2 regions of the Alteromonas sp. 4NS20-0143 genome follow, and region 2 is predicted to be linked to the other one. Evidence: predicted binding sites of a transcription regulator. Region 2 holds the regulator's gene; the other holds the start of a gene.
What was found. The regulator sigma-54, encoded in region 2, starts transcription at its own class of promoters, with help from an activator protein. The targets are predictions, from matches to a motif close to GTTGGCACGNNNNTNGNNT.
Positions count from the first base shown of each region.

Region 1 (11,306 bases), on a different contig from region 2:
GCTCAGATAACGAAAATGGAGAGTCTTCGCATGATGCGTAAACAAGCCCAATCAATAAATATACTAATGGCCGATGATGACGAGGATGATCGTTTACTCACCGTTGATGCACTTAAAGAGTCTCGTGTTTTAAACACACTTTTTTGTGTTGAAGACGGCGTAGAGCTTCTTGAATTCTTGCGCCATGAAGGCAAGTACGCGGATGCCGAAAAGTATCCGCGCCCAAGTCTCATTTTGCTCGATTTGAATATGCCTCGTAAAGATGGCCGCGAAGCACTTCAAGAACTGAAGAACGACCCTAAACTGCGCAGTATTCCCGTGGTTATTTTAACCACCTCGAAAGAAGAGGAAGACATGTTGCGTGGCTACGACTTAGGTTGTGCCTCGTATATTACCAAGCCAGTGAATTTTGAGGGTTTGGTTGACCTAATGCGAGCACTTGGTCGCTATTGGATTGAATTCGTAGAACTACCACACGAGTAGCGGAGTACTAGATGACAGAGGTAATAAAAATTCTATTGATTGAGGATGATGAAGATGACTACTTCCTTACCTCTGACTATCTAGAACGGTGCGAATCTACACATTTCGAGTTGACGTGGGTGACCGACAGCGATGCTGCATTAGAAGCACTGAAAGAACGCTCTTTCGATTTGTGCTTGCTCGACTTTTTATTGGGCGCAGAAAATGCGCTCGATGTGTTAAGTATTTTAAAAGCAAATCAATTTAACGTACCCGTTGTTATATTAACGGGTCAATCTGACGCCATGGTTGATGAAATGGTGATGCGCGCAGGCGCCGCAGATTACTTACAAAAGTCCGAAATTGAATCACCCCGCTTTATGCGAACTATTCGCTATGCTCTCGTTCGAAGAGACATTGAAAACGAGCGGATAGAACGTAATAAAGTAGAGCAAAAAAACAAAGCAAAAGACAAATTTCTTGCCCATTTGGGTCATGAGTTAAGAACGCCACTTACCTCAATACTAGGCTACACAGAGCTATTGATTGATGACGCGAGAAATAGCCCGTTTCAGCAAGAGTTATCAATTATTCACTCTAATGGTAAACACCTCTTGAGCCTGCTTAACGACTTACTCGACATGTCCCGCATCATGGCAGACAAACTTGAGTTGAATGTAAAGCGAGTCAACCTAGCGTCATTTCTCACCGATATACATTCCTTGATGCAGTTGAATGCGAAAGACAAAGGGCTCAGTCTCAATGTGGTTGCTAAAACCAAGATGCCTGAGTTTATCCAAACAGACCCAACACGTCTTCGCCAAATATTGCTCAATTTAATTACCAATGCGGTGAAATTTACAGATAACGGCACCATTACACTTACCATTGAAATTGAAACCCCCGAGGCGGGCAACCTAGCGCTAGAAGAACAGTCTGTTCAGCCAGACACCGTGTTGCGATTTACCGTGGACGATACCGGTATTGGTATGGCGCCTGATAAGCTTGAAAATATCTTCCATCCCTTTGAACAAATTGAAGATGTGATGCGTGCCAATCATGGCGGTGCAGGCCTGGGGCTGGCAATTTGTAAAGAGTTGGTCTGCAAACTTGATGGTGATATTTCAGTGACCTCTCGCATGGGAGAAGGCAGCAGCTTTAGTTTTTATATTAACCCAGGGGATATAAGTACTCAGCCAATAGAAGAGCTTGCCTTAGGTCAACTTTCAATCGTTGAGCCAGCTAACTTAAATTTAAAGTTGACTGGAAAAGTGCTTATTGTAGACGACCTTAGAGAAATAAGGCGACTTACTGGTCACTTAGTCAGTCAATCAAAAGCCGATATTAGCTATGCGGAAAATGGTGTTAAGGCACTTGAAGCAGTGTTACACGCTGACGAGCAGAACGCCCCTTTCAACTTGGTACTCATGGACATCCATATGCCAGTAATGAATGGTATTGAAGCCCTTCATGCCATAAGGCGACATGGTAAAAATCTCCCTGTTATTGCAGTTACCGCGGCGAGTCGAAAAGGACTTAAAGAGTCGCTAATACGCGAAGGCTTTAACGATGTTATCGGCAAGCCTATTGATAGATTTGCACTGGCCAGCTTGCTGTCACTTTACTTACCTGCAGACAACCCTATTACGTTTTCCAATGTTGAAGCTCAAGTATCGAACATGCCGACCACAAAACCTTTTGCCCCTGAGTCGGCATTGTCACATCAGCGTGGCAGCAACTTAGATATTCCAGAACTATTGAAAGCGCGAACCTCTTCTGGTTCACAGCAAACTACAGAGCAGATAGCGGATGAGGTGACAGAGAAAGACACTGCAGGAAGTGGCAAAAAGAAGGTATTAGTTGTCGAGGATGACGAAGATGCCGCAGAGTTGTTGCAATTATTTCTAACACATCTTGGATGCGATGTTGTAAAAAGCCTGTGTGGAAATGATGCCTTGCAAGCAATGAGTGAACAGCAATTTGACCATGTTCTTATGGACTTAACATTGCCCGACTATGATGGTTACGAGCTAGCAAAAGAATTAAAAGCGCAGCAGCGTAACTGCATATTGACTATTGTTAGCGGGCATCAAGCAGATAAAGATATTATGTCAACAATTGGCATTGATAGCGCCTTGCTCAAGCCGGTGACGAAAGATGACTTAGAAAGTGTTATTGCTTGAGCCGCTAATTCATTATAACGACTAACCTACCTACAAAAGGCCTATCCACAAAAGGCTTAGCTATGGATTAGCTAAGCCTAGAACTACTTAGCCTAGAGCCACTCAGTCTCGACATGCTTATCTGCTAAACTCTTATCCGCGAAATTATTACAGGGTGTTCACAATACTGTGTGCATTCTTCCTGCCTCATAATATAGCCGCTTGCATCAAAAAAACTTTATGTTTGAAAATCAATAGATTACGAACCTCCTGCACAGTGGTACAGCCATTGCTTTACTAATAGGGAAAGATGCATTTAGTAAAATCAAGGAGAATACTATGGCTACACAAACAGCTAAAAATACATCGACAAAAGCAAATACTTCTAATGAGCAAGGTCATCCAGTTACGGATCAACTGAAAGAGTCGCTCCATCAGTCTGTAGACAAGCTTGCGGATAACGCGAGTGTTGCTGAAGAAAATATTCGTCGTACCGCTACGTCATCGGCTGAGAATATGTCAGAGCGTAAACGTCTCGCTGAACAAAAATGGCAGGCATCTTCTGTGCGTAACTATGCCGTTGAAAATCCAGTGGCAACAGCCGGGCTTGCGTTTGCAGCGGGCATGCTAGTTACTTCATTATTCCGTAAGAAGTAATAATGGCAACAATACCTGATTTTCATAGCGCTCATTTTACAATGAGCGCTGAAAATCCGTTTCGCCTGACTCCACCATCGGAGCAGGCGCTCTATTTCATTGGCGTAGACAATGCTGTGATAGCGGTTAACGCCGATGGCAGCGTTAGTACTGGATATCACGACGCCTCCCCAAAAGACAAAAAAAACCTAGACGAACAACAAGCACCCTACCCTGACCCATCCTATGAAGCGGTTATTGACGCACTTAAAAATGCGGCGAAACAGCGAACTAAACAGGGTGCGGCCTATTTAAGTTTGGTAAATAGCGAAATAATGCTCGTCAAAAAGTCGCTGTTTATTTCAGTTTTTGCAGCCCTTGCCGCCTTTGTTATTGGCATTGTGTGCTGGCTGCTCGTAAATGTAGCGATTGGCGGCGCGTTATACTCTTTGGGTATCAGTATTATTTTTATCGCTGCTATCTTGTTGTGTTTTAACCTTGGGCTCAGCGTGTTGTTTTATCGAATTGCGAAAAAATCGCTGTGTTTCGTTAGCTTTGAACGGCTAATCGCATTGTTTAAGCGCTCTCTTTAAGCACGCTTTTTAACGACAACATCTAACCCAGAATCTAACCCGATATCTAACGCAACACCTAACCTAACATCTAGCAAGAATTACGCTATAGTTTATAGGACATCCAAAATGGTAGACGCATTGTTAAATAAATTTTTGTTGAAGAAAAACATGACTGACATTGCACAAAAAGAACGGGATTTTTATGCGCAGCGTCATCATGCTCACCTTGCCGAAAAAACAGCAAAGCAACAATGCCGTTACTTAGTGGGCAAACCAGAAATATTGTTAGGTATTGTAGGGTTAGGTGCCTATAAAGGTATGTCCGATGCAAAACCAAAAGTGAAGAGCAACCGTAAAACTGCACTCATAACGATAGGCAGAACTGCTTTGCTATCGCTGTTTAAATTATAATTGTGTGACGAAAGGAAGTAGTAAATGCGCCGTAAGTTGGAAAAAAACGCTCTAAAAAGCAGCCACGTAAAATCGAGACCCACTCACCTACTCTTAGGCGTGGGCATTGCAGTCACCGCTTTACTAACAGGCTGCTCGTCAGTACCTGTTGCCACGCCAACGCCTTATAAATCGGCAAATTCTGAACAAAGTTACGGCTATTCAAGCGAAGAGCTGGGCAATGGTGAATACCGTATTTTATTTAAGGCATCGGATAGAACACCTGCTGACAAAGTGCAGCAGTACGCGCTGCGTCGAGCGGCAGAAATAGCAAAACAAAATAACTTCGACTACGTAGCAGTAACAAAGACCAACATCACTAAAAAACGTGTGCTTGCTCGCGAAGTTATCATGAGCAACGATGAGCCCGTGGTTTTTCCGTCAGATAAACAGTGCACCATGTCAGGCTGTTCAGATGTTGCGCAACCTTCTACTGTGCCAAATCCAAGTGATATTGAAAAAACGGCAATGAAAGACATATACTTTTCAATCGTCACCTCAATGTCGAATGACGAGCAGAGCTTAGGTGTAAACGCATTTTCGGTATCTGAACTTCTTGCAACGCCGCTTGATGAAGAAAACAAAGGTTACTAAGACGTAGCCTTAAAAAATACATTCGATGCATTGTTAATCAGATTTCAGCGCATCGGATGCCTCCCCTTCACTGAACGCGTTTAAGATTAACCCTGCGTTAATCAGTTTTTAATCCTCTGAAAAAGTACACGTCATTCGTTGTGTATATCCTTTAGCTATCGCATTGCAATGAGTTTGATATTGCACATGCTTCTAGCAAAATTATTGTTATTAAATTTAGGATGTATGCTATGAAAAATGTAAAAGCAACTCGCTCAAAAATTACCGCTGCTATCGCCTCAATCCTGTTAGCGTCTGCATGCAGTGCTGTAGCCGATACGCAACCTCCCAAAAGTGGCGCGCAAGCAAAGGCTTCGCTTACTGCAGAAGCACTAGACAACTCGTTACTGTATTCAAACACCTGCATTACGGAAAGAGAGGTCATTGCTGCGCAAAAAATGTGGGGGAACGGCATTGTCAGAATCGGCTCAGTGTTTACTAATAGCGGCAACTATTCTGATGAAGCTGCTGATTTTATCCAAGATATGTATGGGTACGATCTGAGTAGTGTACTGTTTAAACCAACCTTGGCAGCCGAAGATCAATTTCGCTCAAGTTTCGATGCCGCTCTTTCCTATTTTGTGGGCGGTAACGATGCGTACGAAGAAGATAAGGGCTTTGCAATAAAACCGTATACCAATGTGAAATTTGACAATGTAGGCATTATCAACAATAGCTGCAGAATGGCAGTTGCCATGGGCAATTACTTTTTCACAGATACCAATGGCGGCGAAACTAAAGTGGAGTATACCTTTGCCTATGTTAAAGACAGTGACGGAAACTTACGTATTGTTGCTCACCAATCGTCGTTACCTTACAACCCCACTGCCAGCTAGTCTGCCTAGACCGTTTCTCTACATGGGCTTTTCAAATGAGCCTTGTGAGTAGAGCTTGGCAGATACGGTATTGCGAATAGCGTTTGGCAAATACGGTATTGCGAATAGCGTGTTTTTAATAAAAATAGCCAGCAAAGCTCCTGAACAATAGAGACCAGAGCGCTTTAGCACTCTGGTCTTTTTAATAGTACGTGCTGAACTTTTTCAATAAATTTTGGGCTATTTGATTTTATAGCCTTAATGACAGTGCACTCGTTATTCTTCATTGACGCTCTCGGCAATTTTCATGACCGCCCTTGGGCAATTCTATTAACGCTTTCGGCAGCTATCATGACAGCCCTTGCCAATTTTCATTAAAGCGCCCGATATACGTTTGTGCTCATTTTATCATTCGTAGAATTAATCAATCTTAATAACGGGTCATCACTTCTATCTATTGTTAAACAGAGTACACTAGCGCCACTATAATAAGTTGCTGTGTTAAGGGGCGTATGCGTGCAGGCATCTGTACTTACTGAGGTATTACTACCTCTAGCGTTGGCGTTTGTGATGTTCGGAATGGGCTTAACGCTAACTATTTCTGATTTTGGACGGTTACTTAAAGCGCCTAAAGCTATTTTGACCGGTTTCTTGGGTCAAATAGTATTGTTGCCTCTACTCACTTTTGCTATTTGTCTCGCGTTTGAACTGCCGCCCTATATTGCTGTGGGTATCATGATTTTGGCAGCATGCCCTGGGGGAACAACGAGTAACTTAATCAGTCATATCGCGAAAGCTAATCTGGCGCTGTCTGTAAGTTTAACCGCCATCTCCACTATTGCCTGTGTTTTTACCACGCCTTTCATTATTCAGTTCGCTATCGATTACTTTGTAAAAGAAAATGCGCCTGCTTTCTCGGTTGTTGAAACCGTATTGGGACTTATTGGCGTATCTATCTTACCCGTAGTGATAGGCATGATCATTCGACGTCTTTTCACAGGCTTTGCGACAAAGACGGAAACTTTTTTTCGTCAGTTTTCCATGTATTTTATGTTGGCAATGATTGTGGGCGTACTCGTGTCAGAGCGCGATAACTTAGCGACTTCATTTGAAAGCGCATTTTTAGTATGCCTTACCCTTAATCTCAGCTCTGTGTTGATGGGATTAATACTAGCAAAAGTATCCGCAGCTTCGTTTAAAGATTCTCTAACCCTTGCTATTGAGATAGGTGTTCAGAACGCGGCTCTCGCCATGTTGATTTGTATTACATTTTTAAAAGCGCCTGATTATGCTATCGCGCCAGGCGTGTACGGTATTGCAATGTATATAGGCCCTGCTTTGCTTGCTATTTGGGCAAAACGCAAGAGAATGAAATAAACTGCATCATCGGTGATTTGCTTTTAGAATGCCGTTTTTTGAATACCGCTATTTGAATGCCGTTTTTTGACTGCCGATTTTTAAATGCTGCTATCAGCGTTGACCTTCCCTATCGCGAATGCTTGCAGTACACACATAGGCTTGTTTGCTTTACTCTCCGCTTTCGTTACTATCAAGATGGAGCGTGTTCGCTCGCTCTATCCACTCTAAATCTTTTGTTTGCTCATCTAGGGTTCCCTTAGCATCTTCAAGGAAGATTTGACAGAAATAGCCAACGGCGGGTAGCTTTTCCTTATAGCGCTTAAGCTGCACTTCCATTTCTTGCATCGCGTTGGAGAACTCAGAATTCGACTTGGATAGCTCGTAGTCACATTTTAAATAAGCACAGAGCACGTCAGCAGCCTTTGCAAGGGTCACATGAACATCTTCCTTGTCTTGCTCAATTAGCGATTGATATCGCTGCTGGAGTGCTTCAGGTAAAGTTTTTATTAACATAGCTTCAAAACGACGTTCTAATTTTTTAATCGCCGCAGTGGTTTCAGGATCGTGGTATTTGACCGGGCTCGGAATATCGCTCATCCCCGCTATTTCACTTCCCTCGTGGAAAATAGCCATTGCCGCCACACGATCTGGGTCCACATCTTCGTTAAATACATCACATGCAATGGCGCCTAGCATATGCGCTACCACCGACGCCTCATAAATGTGAGTCGATAGCATTTCATCTTGGAACTGCGCCATTAGCGGCCAGCGCTTGACGTTGCGCGCACGCTGCATAAGCCCTATAAATGCCGAATGTGTATTTGCCATAAACGCCGTCTCCTTTTTTTATGAATAATGTTATGTGAACAATTGTGCACACGACCATTTATCATCTGCTCGATTCTAACAACTAAACTCTATCGCCTTGTTACCTATATGCGCAACGCAAATTGCGTAGCCCTTATTACGTAGCCCTTATTACGTAGCCCTTATTACGTAGCCCTTATTACGTAGCACTTATTACATGGCTCCAATCACATAGCCAAGTATTTTAGTAAGAATGTAAAAAATGCAATTTACCTGTAACTATTGTCTATACATTGTGAACTTCACACCAAGAAAATGTTTAGAAAATAAAATTACTTTAATATTTTCAATTACTTGCAACTTAGGCACGAAGATAGCATTAACTAATGTAACAACAGTTTATACATAGCAGAAGCTTAATCATAGCAACAGCTATTGTGAACGTAACGGAAGCAACAAGAGGGAATAAGTCATGTTAGGTTGGGCAATCACATTTTTTATTATCGCCATTATTGCAGCAGTTTTTGGTTTCGGAGGCATCGCTGGGGCAGCAACAGGAATTGCACAGATATTATTTTTTGTATTTGTCGCCTTTCTTGTCATATCACTTCTAGTGAATGCCTTGCGCGGTAAAGCACCGAAAGCGTAAACAACATATTATATACAGTAGTAATTGAAAAGGAGTAAGGACATGAGTTCATTCAAGAATTTATTAAAAGTAGTAGCAGCATCAGCATTTGTACTTTCACTAGCAGCATGTAGTGAAAACGACGCGGAAAGCGCAGGCGAAGAACTTGACGAAATGGTCACAGACGCTGGCAATGCGCTTGAAGACGGAGGTGACAAAATTGGCGATATGGCCAATGACGCTGGTAACGCCGTAGAAGATGCATGTGAAGACGTTAAAGAAGGCGTTGAAGCAGAAGACGACGACTGTTAATTTACTAAGTAGTTATGTAATTGTGTAGTTGTGTAGCTAGATGACAAGCATAGCTACCTACATATTTTACAGAAATCAAAAAAGGCCGGTTTATACCGGTCTTTTTTATGTTTGCGTGTCCTGGTCTTTGTTTGAACTGACCTTGTTTGAACTGACCTTATTAAATTGGCCCTTGTTTAAACTGGCCCTTGTTTAAACTGAGTTTGGCTGACGCAAAGAGAACGACGTTAAGAAACCTCTATACCGCCGAGATCCCTTGCCAAGTCATCTAGTATCGACAGGGTTTCATCAAATTCACCCACAATATAGGTGTACTTCACACTAACATGATGATCAGTTTGACCAAACTTAGCCCGTAACCCGTCTGCATCAACATGTTTTACAGTATTGAGAAATCGATACGCTGACATCTCTGTATCAAATTGAAACTCTACACTATTTTCCATCTATGCCAACATACTCGGATTGTTATCGATAATGGTAACTACACGCTGTAAAAGACCGCTTTCGTCTTCTTTTACTTCACCATGTTGTAACCAATCGCTCAATATTTCTTGGGCCTCTGGGGCTTCACCTTGCTCAAGTTTTGCCGTCATCATTTGAAGCTGCACACTCGAACGTACCGATGCATCAGATTGCGGACTAGGCATACCGCTCGCCACCTCTAACGCTACCGTTAACCACGCTCTATCGTGCCTCGGCGCATTTGATGCACTAACGTTAGTCAGCAAATTCGACCAACGTTTGCCTAAGATTTCTAAAAGCTCATTCCTAGACTCAGGTTCATCATTTTGCAGCAACCGAATAATGGCATGAGCTCGCGCCTCTATCACTTTTGCGTCATGTTCACGCTGCATAGACTCTCTTTGCTTAAAGAGCGTCTCAAGCTTGCGTTCTACCTTCACTCGCTGTGGTTTTGGCAGTGCTAACATGGCTTCTTGAATAGGCTGAACTGCACTGTGAAAAGTACTGTCGTCAACTTCTACAGAGATAGACGCGATAGAAGACAACAGCTTTTCAGCTTGCTCAGTATACTCACTAGTTTGCGCTTTACGCTGGGTTTTTAAACGTTCGAAAATAGCATCATTACTGGCTTTAAATTCTGCCCACAACCGGCTTTCTTCGCGCTTACCGGCATGTCCAATACGCTTCCATTCTTGCTGTAGTTGCTGCGCAGACTCTGCTGCATCACTAATATCATCAGCATCTTGTAGCGCATTAACCTTATCCACTAGCGTTTGCTTGAGCGCCTGATTGTCACTCTGCCACCCATAAACGCGCTTTTGAAGGGGTGAAAACACAGCCTTCCACTCGACCTTGAGTTCCTCGTAAGCTTGCTTTTCAACTTGACCGCAAGCTCGCCACTGCTTGGCAAGCCTGTCGAGGGTTTTGCTTAATTCAGTTGGTTCAATGTCTTCGGGTACCGACGCTACTTTTTCAATAATCGAACGACGCAGTTCTAACGCTGCAGCTCGTTCAGCATCTAATTTAGCGTAATGCTCCCTACAAGGCTCAAACGCCTTTTCTAGTGCATTATCAAAATCCTGCTGCAGCGCTGCATTTTCTTGCTCATTGTCACCTGCAGATGATGTATTCAGCGATAACCATTGGCTGCGTAAATACTTTATCGACTCACTGCGCTGTTTTATGTTCTCTGCTGGCGTAGCGGCCAGCTCTTTGGCCTCTTCAACTAAAGCAGGTTTTCGCGGCGCGGCGATATAGCTCTGCCATCCTTCTAGCCTGGCTATGTCGTCAGCCGTCTTCTGAAAACGCTTATCGATGTCTTTCTTTAAACTTTCAGGCAGCGAAGCCACATTATCAGACAGTTTCTTAAACTTAGCCATCGCCGCACGAAACTTACCCTGTGAAACTAGGTTATCAACAATGCTTATTTGCTTTCTAACGTGTCTCAGTTCGTCTTGGTGCTTTGACTTAGCGGCTTTTTCATCGGCTCTCACTTGCTTAGTTGCTGCCTTAAAACGCTGTAAAAGCGCTTTGGGCTGCGCAATAAGCTCGCGACTGATAGCTGAGTATTCCTCTATCGCAGTATCAAATTCGCTGCGTAAGTCGCGCTTGTGTTCATCACTCACATCAGCACTGTTTAATTTTTGCGCCACGTCTTCAACGACGTTCAGTCTAGACAATAACTTTTGACCGTACTGCTGCTGCATGGAAAAAGCTTCAAGCTTTGTATTTAGCCCATCAACAGCTAATTGAATCTCGTTGACTCGCTTGTCATTGCTGCCAAGCTGCCCCAACTGTTCCAGCGTAGCCTCGACACCTCTTACGCTTTCATTTACCGTTGCAACATCGGCTAACGTGGCTTCACACAAGCGCGTGTTGAATAACCAACCTACTTGTTCTTTCGCATGAGTTAGCTGCTGTTCACAAAGGGCTTGTGTATTCGCAAGTACCGCCGACTTTTGCTTCTCTTCCCACGCAGGACGGATCCTGTCTATATAGCGCG
Region 1 covers NZ_BAAJLR010000001.1:157,097-168,402, reverse strand. The annotation lists gene AC27HD_RS00700 (sensor histidine kinase) at 1-41, shown strand, start outside; gene AC27HD_RS00695 (response regulator) at 31-483, shown strand; gene AC27HD_RS00690 (response regulator) at 495-2,645, shown strand; gene AC27HD_RS00685 (hypothetical protein) at 2,964-3,281, shown strand; gene AC27HD_RS00680 (hypothetical protein) at 3,284-3,853, shown strand; gene AC27HD_RS00675 (hypothetical protein) at 4,004-4,246, shown strand; gene AC27HD_RS00670 (CC0125/CC1285 family lipoprotein) at 4,271-4,879, shown strand; gene AC27HD_RS00665 (phosphoribosyl-AMP cyclohydrolase) at 5,110-5,754, shown strand; gene AC27HD_RS00660 (bile acid:sodium symporter family protein) at 6,250-7,110, shown strand; gene yfbR (5'-deoxynucleotidase) at 7,261-7,920, opposite strand; gene AC27HD_RS00650 (DUF1328 domain-containing protein) at 8,372-8,548, shown strand; gene AC27HD_RS00645 (hypothetical protein) at 8,591-8,839, shown strand; gene AC27HD_RS00640 (hypothetical protein) at 9,067-9,285, opposite strand; gene AC27HD_RS00635 (DUF349 domain-containing protein) at 9,286-11,306, opposite strand, start outside.
Region 1: AC27HD_RS00650 (DUF1328 domain-containing protein) is a predicted target of sigma-54. The motif match lies at 8,261-8,279, and genes of this name have one in related genera.

Region 2 (11,306 bases):
GTGGGTATTAAATCTGACGGAACGGGTTCAATGTCTCCGGATGAATACGATCAAGCCGTAGGCGACATCGTGAACTTTTTGGAGTACACCGGCGAGCCTGCGAAACTTGAGTCGCACAAAATCGGTAAATGGGTACTTATCTTTATTGCCGTATTGTTTGTGTTTGTTTACTTGCTGAAGAAAGATTACTGGCGAGAAGTGCACTAATCGCACAGATTTATGTATAATACCAAAAGGGGGCTTCTCGCCCCCTTTTTTGGCATTTGTAATTCGCTCATTGTAACAGTGAGCTTTAACTTGTTTCTCGACGGAGGAAATTGAATGGCCGTAGCCGCGAATAAACGTTCTATCATGACGTTGTTCTCTGACACAATTGATATTTATAGCCACCAGGTTCGTATTGTGTTGGCAGAAAAAGGTGTGGGTGTTGAAATCAGCTACACAGATCCTAGTAACTTATCTGAAGATCTGTTGGAGTTAAACCCATACGGTACGGTACCCACTCTTGTTGATCGTGAACTCGTACTTTATAAGTCTCACATCATCATGGAATACCTTGATGAGCGCTTCCCGCACCCACCATTGATGCCGGTATACCCAGTGTCTCGTGGTACTAGTCGTTTAATGATGCACCGCATCGAGCAAGATTGGTATTCACTAGCTGCACGCATTTTCCGCGGTGAAGGCGATGTTGAGTCATCACGTAATGAACTTCGTGAAGCTATTCTATCTTTAGCACCTGTTTTTGCTGAAATGCCTTACTTCATGAGTGAAGAGTTCAGCTTGGTAGATTGCTATTTAGCGCCGCTATTATGGCGTTTACCTGCATTAGGCATCGAGCTTAGTGGAACAGGTAGCAAAGAAATCAGTACTTACATGAACCGTATTTTCTCTCGCAGTTCGTTCAAAGCATCTTTGACTGACCAAGAGCGCGAGATCCACAACCCATTATGACATCTATGACGTCAAACCAGCCCTATCTACTTAGGGCTTTTTATGAATGGATAGTGGATAACGATATGACGCCATACGTTGTTGTTGATGCAACAAACGAATTGGTGGAAGTTCCGCAAGAATTTGTTAAAGACGGCCAGATTGTACTTAATGTATCGCCGAGTGCCTGCGTTGGATTTAACCTCGATATAAACGGTTTGTCTTTTCAAGCGCGTTTTGGAGGTCAACCTCGTCGTCTAAGCATGCCCTGCGAAGCGGTAATTGCTATATACGCACGTGAGAATGGTGCTGGTACTGTGTTTGCCACAGAAGAAGACGTGGCACGTTCTGATGCTATGGAGCCAGCAGAGCCTATATCTAGTGAGCCAGAACAAACAGGGCCAACATCTATCGAAGATGCTGATGCTCCTGCCTCAAGCGACGCGCCTGTACCGCCTAAAAAGGGTAAGCCCACGCTGAAGGTCATTAAGTAGCCTAAGCGTAATTATCAGCTAGGTTATAGGTCGAATTATTCAAAAGCCGCAGTATTTTAAAATACTGCGGCTTTTTTGTTTTAGACGGTTCTTTTTGAAAGGCGATGGCTTTTAAAGGTCAGGCTGTTAAAGGCGATGCCTGCTAAAGGCGATAAGTAGCCACCTCTACTTTTTAGGTAGCAAAGTTATCTTGCCGAACACATCTGCATCTATGTACCCACGGTTTTTGTCTCCGTTGACCGGCTGTATCTCATGAGAGCCCATAAAATGCTCACGTACTTCACTGCCATCATTATCACAGTAGGCCAGCATGAAGCCAATCACTCGATGTTCATCCAACACTAATGGAGTGTTGTTACCATTTTCTTGATAACTATTGGGAAAGAGTTTAATCGCCACTTCCCAGATGATGTTATAAGGCGCTGATGTTTGTCGTTGCCAATGGCTAATTAGATGCTCTGTATACAAATGCGGTTTTTGGTCAGGCCCATAATCGGCGGCTTGGTTATCAAGACCTATATGGTAGGCAAATGCGGTATGGTTAAATTGGTGATTCCCACCAGAAGCATCGCTGTCTATAAATACCTCTAGCGCATCATCATCCCAATATTTCTTAGTTGGGTTAGGGTGAGTGTCAATCAGAACATCATCGCTGATACTCGCCTGCAAATACAGATAGTTTTCATCCCACAATAATCGATAGCGGCCTTTAAAGTCGTTATCTGATGTGGGAAGCGTTCCATCCATTAAATGGGGCATATCGTGCCATGTGGCTTTATTCCAAGCATCTTCTGATAAACCATCAATGTGGATAGACGTTGACGTGTAATTAACGTTTCCAGCGGCTACTAAGAAGGGAATAAGTAAACCAACGGCTAATATTATGTGCTTCACAAAGATACCCCCTGAATGATTGAAAATTTACTGCTACCGCTATACCAAAAACAATGTGGCGGTGCCTAGGAATGCAAAAATACCCACCACGTCTGTGATGGTGGTTAAAATGACACTTCCCGCTAGTGCAGGGTCTATCTTTAGCCGCTTCATTATCATAGGCAGCGTTGCGCCGGCTAATGCAGCCGCAATCATATTAACAAGCATAGCAAATGCAATGATGACACCTAGCATATAGTCTTGTTTCCACAGTGCGATGACAGAGGCTATTAATACCGCCCAAATGACGCCGTTTAGCACACCAATGGCAATCTCTTTACTGATCAGCCAGCGGGAGTTGTTTGCATTGACGTGGCCTAATGCCATACCGCGTATAACAAGAGTCAGGGTTTGGTTACCTGCCACACCACCCATGCTTGGTACAATGGTGTTTAAAATAGCGAGTACAGCTAAAGCGCTTAATGTGGCTTCAAATAAGTCGCTCACCATAGCTGCCATCAATGCCGTGGCTAGGTTAACCGCTAGCCACACTGAACGTCTCTTGGTACTTTGCATAACAGGGGCAAAGGTATCTTCATCGTCGTCTAGACCCGCCATACTCATCATGGAGTGTTCGGCGTCTTCGCGAATAATATCAACCACGTCATCAATAGTGATTCGCCCGACGAGGCGATTATTTTCATCAACAACAGGTGCCGAGAGCCAGTTATAGCGTTCAAATAGGCTCGCTACTTCATCGTCTGGCATGTTAACCGGAATGGCTTCTGACTCTTCATCCATCACATCAGAGACTGTGTCGCTAGTGTCTGCGGTTAAAAGCCGTGTTACTGGTACAATACCCACGAGGTTATCGGTGCGATTGACCACATAAAAGGTATCGGTGTTTTCTGGCAACTCGCCCTTGAGGCGGATATAACGCAACACCACATCAATAGTAACGTCGGGACGCAAGGTGATAGTGTCGGTATTCATGATGAAGCCGGCAGTTTCTTCACCATAAGATAGTGCTTGTTCGGCGCGCAGTCGGTCTTGTGCGTCCATGGAGTCTAGGATGTCGAGGAGGACAGTTTCTGGCAGGCTGCTTAGGGTCTCTGCCAAGTCATCGGTGTCCATTTCCTCAAGAGCGTCCACCACGTTTGCAGGCAGCATTTTAGTAATTATGCCGTTGCGAACATCGTCGGACAGTTCTTCTAAAATATCGCCGTGAAAGTCGCCGTCAATCAACTCCCATAGCTCGTCACGAGTGCGGCTAGGGCTAGACTCTAAAATGTGGGCTACGTCGGAAGGCGGAAGTTCAAGAAGGAGCTTTCTAACCGACACAAACTGGCCGTTACTCAGCGCATTGTTGAGCGTTCGCAATTGAGTTTGTACATATTTAGAAACGAGAGCTTCTGCCATGAAAAGCAATTCCTAACCAAGAGTGTGCCCAAAGAAAGCGTATTTCACGCCGTAGACAATGACCAAATAGATTGAGCTTATAGAATAGCGTATTTACCCTAGCAGTGTCATGATAAATACATTGTTTTAGAATGAGTTTTTACGTGTCAGCGGTTATGTTGGCTGTCTTGTCGGCAGTTATATCATCAGTGATATAAGCGTTTACATAAGAGCGTACATAAGCGCTTATATAAGACGTTATATAAACGCTTAGCCAGTGGCCAGAGGAGAGCTGGCCTATGGGAGGGCCTACGAGGTTACTCGTCTTCGTTAAAGCGTCCTTCAATGAGTGTTTCAATAGCAGCTAAGGCGTCCTCTGCATCATCGCCTTCAACAATCACGTTAACCTGCTCACCTTGATGGCTTTCAAGCATCATCAATCCAAGCACACTGCTTGCGTCGGCCTGTTTATCGCCTTTTTCAAGAATTATTTTGGCATCAAACTGATTAGCAAGCTGCACCAGTTGGGTTGCCGCTCTTGCATGAAGGCCAAGTTTATTGACGATGGTGAGTGTTTTCTCAATAGTCACTAGTATTTACGCTCTTTTTTATTATTGCGAGTGGTTAATTTAGCTCTCTGTGGCGTATCTGCACATCCGGATGAATTTCACCGAATGTTTTTGACAACGTCTGCGCAATATAGACAGACCGGTGCTGACCACCCGTACAACCAATGGCTACCGTGACATAACTTCTATTATTTCGCTCGAGATGAGGCAGCCATGTAGTAATTAAATTTTGGATTTGCCATACAAACTTAGTTACCACAGGTTGTGAGCCAAGAAATACTTCTACAGGTGCATCTAAACCCGTCAAATGCCGCAAATCAGGCTCCCAGTGAGGGTTCGGTAAGAAACGAGCGTCAAATACATAGTCGGCGTCTTTCGGTATGCCGTGCTTAAAGCCAAAAGATTCAAACACCAATACCAAACGAGAACTCTTTTTACCTAAAATCCGCTCGCGAATAATTTCGGCCAGCTGATGTATAGTGAGCTTATCTGTGTCTAAGTAGAGGTCAGCACGCTCAACAATAGGCCCAAGCAACGTTGATTCTGCCTTTATGGCCTCAGAGAGCGATTTATTTAATTTTGCTAAAGGGTGTAAACGTCTAGTTTCACTAAAGCGCTTTACTAACACGTCGTCACTGGCGTCAATGTAAACAATCGTCATCGACCAAGAGGAGGGAAGGTAGTCTAATATTTCTACCAAATCGTTAGGATTCTTTGGTAAATTGCGTACGTCGATACTCACCGCTACTTGATCGTATTCATCCACAACAGTATGGGTGAGCGTTGGTAGCAAATTGACGGGAATGTTATCGACACAATAGTAGCCCAAATCTTCCAGTGCTCTTAATGCCACCGACTTTCCTGAGCCTGAACGACCACTGATAATGATCAGCTTCACCGATATTTCTCCCTAAACAAAAAAATGACGAAAACGTCAATGTATCTTTTGAAACTGTCTTTACATGCCAAGTGCTGAAACAATATCTTCGTTGGTTTTGGCTCTTCGTATCGCTTTGACAGTGTCTTTGTCGCTGAGCTTACCAGCCACTGTCGCTAACGTTTGTAAATGTCCCTCTGTCTGTTCTTCAGGCACAAGCAGTGCAAAAAATATATCGACAGGTTTTTCATCGAGGGCGTCAAAGTTAATCGCTGGAATGCAGGTTACAATAATGGCCATAACGTGTTCTAAACCCGCTAAACGACCATGAGGGAGCGCTATACCGTTACCTATTCCTGTACTGCCCATCCGCTCTCTAGATAGAAGACTATTCAACACGGTGACTTGGTCAATGCTGGCATTGTCTTGGGCAGCAATATCGGAAATGATTTCTAATATTCGCTTCTTGCTATTGCACTGAACCGCACACTCGGTGCGGTCCAGGCTTACGATGGCTTTAATATCCATGCTTAATTATCTATTAATGCTTTTTCAGTTTTTCCTTATGCTTGATCACCTGCCTGTCGAGTTTATCAACCATGCTGTCAATCGCCGCATACATATCGGTATTTTCTGAGGATGCAAATACTTCGGCACCACTTAAGTGCATCGTAGCTTCTGCTTTTTGGTTTATTTTTTCTACGTTCAGGATGACATGCACATTAGAAATGTGATCAAAGTGACGCTCAAGTTTACTAAACTTCGTATCGACATAATTACGCAAAGAATCGGTGATTTCCACATGATGACCAGTTAGGTTGATTTGCATATTTCGTCTTCCTTTTAATATAACGCCTTTAGATAAGGCTTTTGCGTTGGTTAGACGGGGGTATCGATAAAGACTCCCGGTATTTTGCTATTGTCCGCCGAGCGACTTTTATGCCTTGCTCTGCCAACAATAAAGCAATTTTGCTATCGCTTAATGGTTTGCTTGGCGTTTCTGCTGCTACCAATTTCTTTATTAATGCACGAATGGCCGTTGACGAACACTCGCCGCCAGACTCAGTTGCCACATGGCTAGAAAAGAAATACTTCAATTCGTAAATACCGCGCGGCGTATGCATATACTTCTGAGTCGTTACTCGCGATATTGTGGATTCGTGCATATCCACCATTTCTGCGACATCATTGAGCACCATTGGTTTCATCATTTCTGGTCCGTGCTCAAAAAATCCCATTTGCTGTTGAACGATACAGTTAGCCACTTTCATTAAAGTATCGTTTCTAGACTCTAAACTCTTTATAAACCATTTAGCTTCTTGCATATGAGAACGAATGAACTGAGAGTCACTGCTGTTTTTCGCTTTTCGACTCATTGCTGCGTATTGCTGATTTACACCAAGCTTAGGCAAGCTGTCGGGGTTGAGTTCAACAGTCCAGCGACCGTTCTTCTTCGCCACCGATACATCTGGAATAACGTACTCAGGCTCTTTAGTAACTAAAGCACTACCTGGGCGAGGATTCAAGGTTTGAAGTAAACGCATGGCCTCGCGAAGTTCATCTTCCTTCAAACGGCTTTTACGCATGAGGGTTCTATAATCTTTGCTACTGAGAAGGTCTGAGTAGTCCTCAATCAGTCTTCTTGCTTCATCTAACCAAGGTGTGTCGTCAGCAAACTGGCGCAGTTGCACCAACAGACACTCTTGCGGAGAGCGAGAGCCAGAGCCGATAGGGTCAAACATCTGAATGCGTTTCAGTACACACTCAACTTCATCTAATTCGATTTCTTCTTCAATATTTTCGGTTTCGATATCTTCGAAGTTTACCGCTTCTAATATCTCATCTAGCGTAGCGGTTAAATAACCTGACTCGTCAATCGAGTCGATAATGGCAACGGCGATAGCTCTGTCAACATCAGAAAAAGGGGTTAAACGCATTTGCCAAAGCAGGTGAGTTTGAATGTCGTCAGTGGTTTCGCCTTGGAAAACGTGGTCATCATCGTTATTTGACGGGCCAGGCGCAGGTGCTGAAGAGGCTGAGTAATATTCGTCCCAGGTGCTATCAATTGGCAGTTCATCGGGTAAGTCGTTCTTTTCTAGAGCATCACCCGACTCTAGAGTGTCGCTGGACGCTGACGCGGTAGCTTCGATTTGGCTATCGTCATTGTCCATGTTGTTTTTTTCTGCCTGAGGCTCGTCATTACCTTCTTCTACTTCTAGTAGAGGGTTTGAGTCGAGGGCCTCTTGAATCTCCTGTTGAAGATCGAGTGTAGACAGCTGCAGCAGCTTGATTGCCTGTTGCAGCTGTGGAGTCATCGTTAGTTGTTGACTAAATTTTAACTGTAAAGATGGTTTCATCTATATCTTATTTTAATGCTCTTGAGTGAATATACCTGAGCGCTTATGAAAAATGACAATTAGGTTACACACAATAACTATAGCCTGAATTGTTCGCCTAGGTATACATCCCTTACTTTTTGATTACTTAAAACCTGTTCCGCCGTTCCTTGCGCAATAAGTTCACCATGACTTACGATGTACGCCTTTTCACAGACATCCAATGTTTCCCGCACGTTGTGGTCGGTAATGAGTATACCCAACCCTCTGTCGCGCAAGTGCTGTATTATCTTCTTTATATCATTAACTGATATGGGATCAACACCAGCAAAAGGTTCATCAAGCAAAATAAATTCAGGTTTTGCTGCTAATGCTCGTGCTATCTCTACTCGGCGACGTTCTCCACCGGAAAGACTCATACCCATACTATTACGTATATGGTTGATATTAAATTCATCAAGTAGCGCATCGGCTTCTTCTTCCTGCTGCTGTGAATTTAAATCCTTTCTGGTTTGTAAAATCGCCATAATATTTTCATGCACAGTTAGCTTTCGAAAGATGGACGCTTCCTGTGGTAAATAGCCAATACCGCCTCTTGCACGCTCATGCATAGGCTGATGAGTTAATTCATTATCATCAATAGATATTTGGCCTTTGTCTGAGGGAACCAACCCTACAATCATATAAAAGGTCGTGGTTTTTCCCGCGCCGTTAGGCCCCAATAACCCGACAATTTGCCCGGTAGAGACTGACAGGCTAACATCAACCACTACCTGTCGTGATTTATATGCTTTAGCAAGGTTCTTTGCACTAAGAGTTGCCATTGTTACTGCTCGCCTTTACCGTCGTTGTCGCCGTTACCATTGTTGCCGTCACCGTTGCTACCGTCATTATCCTCGCTGCTCTCGTCTTTCGCTTTGCGAATAGACTCAGGCGTAAATACGGTAGTAACGCGCCCACTAGCATCACCAGCGCCGCCTGTGGCTAGCAGTTGTTCTGTGATCATATCAAAAGTAATGCTGTTGCCTTTAACTTGGCTGGTGTCCTGTTTTAGTTCTGCGTTTCCGGTAAGGGAAATAGTACGCTTAGCCACTTCATAGCGTATCTCGTTCGCCCTTGCAGAAACAGGGTTACCGTCTTCAAGCTCTTGCGAATAGCTGGCTGGGTTTCCACGAGCAACAAAAATCTCTCGGCCGCTTCCTTGGGATGCAATAACTTCAACTTCGTCAGCCTCGATAGTAAGCGAGCCTTGGGTAATAAGTACGTTATCTTTATATAGCGCTGTCTTATTTTTACCATCAATGAACTGAGAGTTAGAGCCAATCTCGATAGGCAGCGTAAAATCATTTTCATTGCCTAATGCCGGGCTAGTGCAAAGCACTAGCAGCGCACTAGTTGCTAGGAGAATACGTAGTTTGTACATGGTCGATAAGCTCATATTTTTGGGTGCGCAGGTTTGCGTTGAATCCGTTACTTTGAATAACATATTGCATGCCGCGTATTTCTACGGGTTGATCTGACGTCATCTGCTTGTTATCCAAATTAATTTGAATGTATTCAGTGGTAATTGACTTCACAAAGTCGTCCTGACTTTGGTTTTCAATTGTCACATTGTTTTCTAATTGTATTAATTCATTGTTATACAAGGTTCCCTCTTGCGCTGTCACGACCCAAGGTGAACCTGCATCATTCGTATAGAGAGTGTAGTTCGGCCGGTCGAAAGAAACAAAGCCAAGCTGGTCGTAATGCTCCATGGAAGAAGCGAACACTTTATGATTCAGTTGCCCTTCATTGTTATAAAGGGTTGTGGTTAAGTTTTTAGCTTTATAAGCAGGCTTTAATGCATCCAGTCCTTCAGACGTTTCTAATACTGGGTCTTCTTCCATCCAGGTAGGAATGTACATCAGCATGGCTAAAATAAATAGCGCTGAAATACTGACGCCAAGTCGGTTGAAACCAAATTGATTCACACGCTGGCCCCGAAAATGTCATTGCTTACGCCTTGCGCCTGCAAAATCGTGTCACTTATCTCTCTCACTGCCCCAAAACCGCCCGGTAGGGTTGTGATCCAATTTGCTTGTTTTACGACGAAGGGGTGTGCGTCGGCAACGGCTATTTTAACGCTCGCATGTTTAAACATGCCGGTATCAGGCATATCATCACCAACAACGGCAACGTGTTCAGGTGATAGTTCAAGGCGGTCCATAAGCTGTTTTAACGCGTCGAACTTGTTCTCTTCGCCTTGAATAATATGCGCTACATGTAACGCCTTCATTCTGTTTTCAACGATGGCTGAGCGTCTACCGGTAATCACCGCAACATCAATGTTATGACTGACAAGTGCTTTAACGCCGTACCCGTCGCGAGTGTGAAAGGCTTTTAATTCCTCACCGTTATTTCCAAGATAAATCCGTCCGTCTGAAAAAACACCGTCAACATCACACACCAACAGTTTAATATTGGCTAGTGCATCAAATAGGTCCGTATTGAGTTCGGTGTACAGCGTGGTTGTCATATCTGGTTTCTTGTTCATTTACAGCACTCCTGCTTTTAATAGCATATGCATATTAAACGCGCCGACTGGATGGTCATTATCGTCAAGCACCATGAGTGCACTTATTTTAAAACTCTCCATAACATTGAGAGCTTCAACGGCGAGTTGGTCGGCTGTGGTTGTTTTGCCGCCTTGGGTCATTACGTCACTCACCGTTGCCTCATGAAGGTCGACCCTAGCATCGAGGATACGGCGAAGGTCGCCGTCGGTGAATACGCCCGTTAGCTTACCGGATTCATTCACAATACCGGTCATGCCTAAGCCTTTTTGCGATATCTCAAGAAGCGCTTGGGCAACAGTTGCTGTCGGTTCTATTAGCGGAATATCACTGCCGGTCAACATAATATCACTGACTTTTAACAGTAGTTTTCGCCCAAGGGAGCCCCCTGGGTGTGATAGCGCAAAGTCGTCGGAGGTAAATCCTTTCTTGTCGAGTAATGCCACCGATAAAGCGTCGCCCATCACTAATGTAGCGGTAGTGCTTGTAGTTGGCGCTAACCCTAATGAGCAGGCTTCCTGTTCCACACTGATGTTCAGTACTACATCGGCGTACTGACCTAGCGTACTGGAAATACTGTTGGTCATGGCGATGACTTTAACGCCAAGGCGCTTTACAACCGGCAGTAAATTCACCAACTCGCCGGTTTCGCCTGAATTTGAAATAGCCAAAAGCACATCATTTTTACTGAGCATTCCCAAGTCGCCATGATTCGCTTCACCTGGGTGCATGAAAAAGGCTGGGGTGCCTGTGCTTGCCAACGTGGCGGCTATCTTATTGCCAATATGCCCCGACTTGCCCATACCGCTAACTACCACCTTGCCAGAGCAGGCGTAAAGCATTTCGCAGGCAGCAACAAAACTCTCGTCCAGTCGCTGTGCTAAATTGCTAATTGCACGAGCCTCAATGTCGATGACACGTTTTGCAGAGGTAATGTAGTCGTTTTGTTTATTAGTCATCATCCGAACAGCCAAAATTGATAGCCTATGAAGCAGGCTAAAAGTATTGCACCATTTGTGCGGGATATTTTACGTTTGCCAATTAAGTCAAAACTAAACAGAAATAGTAGCAATGTTAAACCCAACATGACGTACATATCTCTATTGTGTACGTCTGGGTCGAGAAGCCCAGGTGCGATAAGGCCAGGCAGACCCAGCACCGCAAGCAAATTAAAAATGTTAGAACCAATAATATTACCTAGCGCCAGGTCATCCTCGCCTTTTAAGACCCCAGCAATACTCGCAGCCAGCTCTGGAAGGCTGGTGCCAAACGCA
Region 2 covers NZ_BAAJLR010000002.1:653,146-664,451, reverse strand. The annotation lists gene AC27HD_RS06635 (cytochrome c1) at 1-207, shown strand, start outside; gene sspA (stringent starvation protein SspA) at 322-954, shown strand; gene AC27HD_RS06625 (ClpXP protease specificity-enhancing factor) at 951-1,427, shown strand; gene AC27HD_RS06620 (CBM9 family sugar-binding protein) at 1,593-2,321, opposite strand; gene mgtE (magnesium transporter) at 2,361-3,719, opposite strand; gene AC27HD_RS06610 (HPr family phosphocarrier protein) at 4,016-4,288, opposite strand; gene rapZ (RNase adapter RapZ) at 4,323-5,165, opposite strand; gene ptsN (PTS IIA-like nitrogen regulatory protein PtsN) at 5,226-5,672, opposite strand; gene hpf (ribosome hibernation promoting factor) at 5,686-5,973, opposite strand; gene AC27HD_RS06590 (RNA polymerase factor sigma-54) at 6,002-7,501, opposite strand; gene lptB (LPS export ABC transporter ATP-binding protein) at 7,579-8,304, opposite strand; gene lptA (lipopolysaccharide transport periplasmic protein LptA) at 8,307-8,903, opposite strand; gene lptC (LPS export ABC transporter periplasmic protein LptC) at 8,872-9,450, opposite strand; gene kdsC (3-deoxy-manno-octulosonate-8-phosphatase KdsC) at 9,447-9,995, opposite strand; gene AC27HD_RS06565 (KpsF/GutQ family sugar-phosphate isomerase) at 10,014-10,991, opposite strand; gene AC27HD_RS06560 (calcium/sodium antiporter) at 10,991-11,306, opposite strand, start outside.